One region of the Mesorhizobium sp. CA15 genome, then DNA from elsewhere that is predicted to be linked to it. Evidence: predicted binding sites of a transcription regulator. Region 1 holds the regulator's gene; the other holds the start of a gene.

Region 1 (2,401 bases):
ATTGGAAACGGGCGCTGAAAGCCGAGGAGATCGTGCCGCCGGAAAGGTTCGCCAAAGATGCGCTGGACATTGCCGATCCCGTCGACCTGCCGCCCGGCTCGCCCTTCTATTGCAGCGGCGATCTCTGCATCGGTCGGCATCCTTCCGGCGCGATCGTCGCGCTCGCCGAGACCCGCGACACCGCCCGGCCGGCCTGCGGCTTCGCCGACCTCATCGTCATCAACGACGCCACGGCCTATAACCCGTGCCGCGATCCGCGTGTGCTCGTCGTCACCAAGCGGCAGCTGGCGCGCGACGGCAGCGCCGCCGTTTTCTTCGATCCGCAATCGGCAACCGCGCGGCCAACCGTCCGCTACGCGGTCGTAGAACCATACCGACCCTGGCACGAGCAGCGGAAATACACGCGCGAGGCGAGGGGACTGGCGCCCTATAAGCAGCCGGAAAAACCAGCCGCCGCACCGGCCCAATAGATTGTCGTCCGGGCGAAGAAGGCCGGGCAGTTCTGCTCAGTAGCGGCGGATAAGTCCGACGAGCTTGCCCTGAACCTTGACCCGATCCGGTCCGAAGATCCGGGTCTCATAGGCCGGGTTGGCGGCCTCGAGCGCGATCGAGGCACCCTTGCGGCGGAAACGCTTAAGCGTCGCCTCCTCATCGTCGACCAGCGCCACCACGATCTCGCCCGGGCTTGCGGTGTTGGCATTGCGGATGATGACGGTGTCGCCGTCGAAGATGCCGGCCTCGATCATCGAGTCGCCCTTGACCTCCAACGCGTAATGCTCGCCGCCCATGATCATGTCCGGCGGCACCGAGATCGAATGCGTCTGGTGCTGGATGGCGTCAATCGGCACGCCGGCGGCGATGCGGCCCATCACCGGAATGGATACGGCCGCCGCGGCCTCGTCGTCGTTGCTTGGCGTCGGGGTGCGCGATGGCGTCGTCGGCTTGACCTGGCGACTGAGATTGCCTTGGCCGCCCTGGATGATGCTCGGCGAAAACTTCTTCGCGGCATTCAGGCCAGGCGCGATCGAGTCGGGTAGGCGCAGCACTTCCAGCGCGCGCGCCCGGTTCGGCAGCCGGCGAATGAAGCCACGTTCCTCCAGCGCAGTGATCAGCCGGTGGATGCCGGACTTGGAGGCAAGGTCGAGCGCCTCCTTCATCTCATCGAATGATGGAGGAATCCCGCTCTCCTTCAGGCGTTCATGGATGAACATCAGGAGTTCATGTTGTTTGCGCGTCAGCATCGGCGGCCCCCACGGGTTCTGAAACCAGAATCAGAAAAACAAACCCAGAACAAACACTATCTGTTCCAGTTGTGTTCCGCAACCGTTTAAAGTTTAGTGAATTTGTTAAGGCTGCCGAAACAATGTCGCATCCGGTGACGGCCGGCTGCCCCTCCTGGGGCAGCGGCATTGATTTCGCTCGATTTTGGAGTTCCCCTTACGCTGAAATACAACCCGCCACGATCACGAAGCCGTGGTTGGCTCTACCGTAAGCGCGTGGCACCGTGAACGAAACGAACCCAAAATGCCAACCTTGGCGAAGTTCCGATCCGCAGTCTTCGCCGTCTATGGACCAGCTAACATAGGACCAAAGGTTCTTGCCCTGTCGCCGACGGTGGTGAGAAAACCCCCTTGGCCAGATCGAAATGGAGGCGGCAGCACAATGAGGGGAATTCCTGATCTCGCCGAAGTCGAGGCGATGGATGCCGCGGATCCGCTGCGCGCCATGCGCGATCGCTTCGTCTTGCCGGAAGACGTCATATACCTCGACGGCAATTCGCTGGGCGCTGCTTCGGTAGACGCCTTCAGCGAGATCGAGACTGCCGCGAGGCAGGAATGGGCGCGGGATCTCATCCGCGCCTGGAACACCGCCGGCTGGTTCGATATGCCCATCGAGCTGGGTGACCAGCTAGGACGGCTGATCGGCGCGAAACCCGGCCAGACGGTCGTTTGCGACACGACTTCGATCAACATCTACAAGGTCCTGCATGCGGCACTTGCAATGCGGCCCGAGCGTTCGGTGATCGTTGCCGAGGGCGACAGCTTTCCGACCGACCTCTACATGGCGGAAAGCGTCGCATCGACGCGGCTCGGCACGGTGCTGCGGCTCGAAGGCACCGATGCCCCGACGATTGAGGAACTGGTTGACGATCGCGTCGCGGTCATCCTGGTCAACCACGTCAACTACAAATCCGGCCGGCTGCGCGACATGGCGGCGCTCACCCGCAAGGCTCATGAAGCCGGTGCGCTGATCGTGTGGGACCTCTGCCACACGGCGGGTGCGCTGCCGGTGGATCTCGACGGCTCGAATGCCGATTTCGCTATTGGCTGCACCTACAAATATCTCAATGGCGGACCGGGCTCACCGGCCTTCATCTACGCCGCGAACCGCCACCACGGCG
Region 2 (2,401 bases), on a different contig from region 1:
GAAGATCGATGAGTTCGAAATTGTCCATGGCGGCCTCCGCCAGCGCCATCCCTTCGCTCCGTCAACGGCCCGGGGCGCGGACTGGTTCCCGCGCCCGGCTTCATCCGCGCGGCCTGGCGGGCGCGAGCTTGAGATCGAAGCGGGCCGGCAGGCATGGCTCGAGGCAGGCTCGGCGCAGCGATCCGGTCGCAATCGTATCGACCGGGAGAAGGATCACCATACGGGCCTGGCGCTCGGGCCAGAGCGGCCTGCCGAAGACGAAGAAGACGCCGCCGACCAGGCCGGCCAGAAGCAGTGCGGCAAACAGATTGGCGATCATCTTACCGGGTTGCACGGCTGGCAACTCCAGGAGCGGTTTCAGGGGAAAGGCGTGCCCGCCATATCGCAGGAATAGCGGGCACGCCGTGGTCAACCGCCGATGAAGGGACTTTGTCCGGCGGCTTGCTAGCCAATGATTTTGGTGCCGTCGTTGTTTCCTGAAAATAGGCGTGTCGGGCCTCTGCGTTCGTGCAATGGGACTTCGGTCCGAAGATGGCCGGGGACCGTCGCCCGAGGGTCTGGAATATCCGCCTTCCACGACAATGCGCCAAGCGTTCGGCTGAGCTAGCGGTCACCTCAATTAATTAGCAATCGCTCATAATAAGGCTTATGAATACACTCGCGGTCGCCGACGATCGCAACGTCAGGCGCCGCTTCACACATGGGAGGGATACCATGGCCGAAGTTGCAATGAAGGTGACGAAACTCGAATCCAAATCGCACAACAATCCCGATGAGGTCCGCGCGCCCGCCAAGACGCGTGTCGAGATCGTCCGGCTCCCGGGCTATACGCTCGGGCGGATGAACATGCAGCCGGGCTGGAAATGGTCCGAATGCGTGAAGCCGGTGGTCAAGACCGACAGCTGCCAGGTCTCGCATGTCGGCTATGCCGTGTCCGGCTCGATCACCGTACGGATGACCGACGGCACGCAAAAGACCATCGAGGCGGGCACTTCCTACACCATCCCGCCCGGCCACGACGCCTGGGTGGAAGGCAACCAGCCGTTCCAATGCATCGAGGTGCTGAGCGCCGAAGAATACGCCAAGCCGGCATAGCGCAGACAGTCGCAATTTACGTTCAGAAGCGAAGGAGGGATCGCCTCGCGAGGCGATCCCTCCTCATGCTGCGGCGGCGTGTCCCGCGCAAAGGTCATGCGCACAACCGGCGCTCTATCTGTGGCTGCGCCCCCAGTTGTGGAAACCTGCACGGCCAAGCGTGGTGGCTTGACAGAGAGCTTCTTTTGTTCTCTTTATGTTCCGTTAATTCCCCTTACAAAAGACGCAGCTAATGCTGCAATGCCACACAAATGGCCATGGGAGCGCGCGATGGCCGCCACGAACACCGCCGCGGCCGCCACCATCCTGCACGCCGACCTCGACGCCTTCTACGCCTCGGTCGAGCAGCTGCTCGATCCGTCCCTGCGTGGCAAGCCGATCGCCGTCGGCGGAGGCGTGGTGCTGGCGGCCTCCTATGAGGCGAAAATCTTTGGCGTGCGCGGCGGCATGCCGGGCCGCAAAGCGCGCGAGCTCTGCCCTCAGCTCATCTTCGTCGGCGGTCATTTTTCCGAATACCAGCGCCTCGGCGACGCCGCGATCAAGGTGCTCGACGACTTCACGCCGGCGGTCGAGCGCATCTCGATCGACGAGGCTTTTGCCGACGTCGCAGGCTGCACGCATCTGTTCGGATCGCCGCAAGAGATCGCGCGAAAAATCCGCGAGCGGGTGAAGGCCGAGCTCGGCCTGCCGATCTCGATCGGTGTGGCGCGGACCAAGCATCTGGCCAAGATCGCCTCGCAGGTAGCCAAGCCCGAGGGGCTGGTAGTGGTCGAGCCCGGCATCGAGCTCGCCTTCCTGCACGACCTGCCTGTCACGCTGATGTGGGGTGTCGGCCCGGCGACCAAGGCCAGGCTGGCCGAGATCGGCGTCGAGACGATCGGGCAATTGGCGCGCACCCATAGCGGCGCGCTGGAGCGGCTGATCGGCCATGCCGCCGGCCAGAAGCTTGCCGCGCTCGCCTGGAACCGCGACCCGCGAAAACTCGAGGCACACCGCCGCGCGCATTCTGCCGGCGCGCAATCGGCGCTCGGCAGGAAGCCGGCAGTGCCGCGCGTCTTCGTGCCGACGCTCCTGCATCTGGCCGACCGCGTGGCCAGCCGGTTGCGCGCCAAGGACCGGCCCGGGCGCACAGTGACGGTGCGGGTTCGCTTCGCCGATCTGCGCGCTGTGAGCCGCTCGATCACGCTCGACCAGCCGATCCAGGCGACCGCGATGCTGGCGGAGATCGCCGAGGAACTGGTGCGCGGCGTGCTTGCCGCCCATCCGGGCGAGAGGGACATCTCGCTGCTCGCCATCTCTGTCTCGC

The links. Region 1 encodes LexA, which represses DNA repair genes until DNA is damaged. Its sites were predicted from a motif close to TGTTCNNNNTGTGTTCNG; they were not measured.
Region 2: a site for LexA is predicted at 1,282-1,299, ahead of dinB (DNA polymerase IV). Genes of this name have one in related genera too.

The regions. Positions count from the first base shown of each region.
Region 1 is NZ_JAIUHQ010000001.1:221,698-224,098, reverse strand. Features, by position in the region: gene LB515_RS01145 (ComEC/Rec2 family competence protein) at 1-470, shown strand, start outside; gene lexA (transcriptional repressor LexA) at 507-1,241, opposite strand; gene kynU (kynureninase) at 1,663-2,401, shown strand, end outside.
Region 2 is NZ_JAIUHQ010000019.1:45,406-47,806, forward strand. Features, by position in the region: gene LB515_RS24160 (hypothetical protein) at 1-28, opposite strand, end outside; gene LB515_RS24165 (polymerase) at 101-334, opposite strand; gene LB515_RS24170 (cupin domain-containing protein) at 715-1,095, shown strand; gene dinB (DNA polymerase IV) at 1,366-2,401, shown strand, end outside.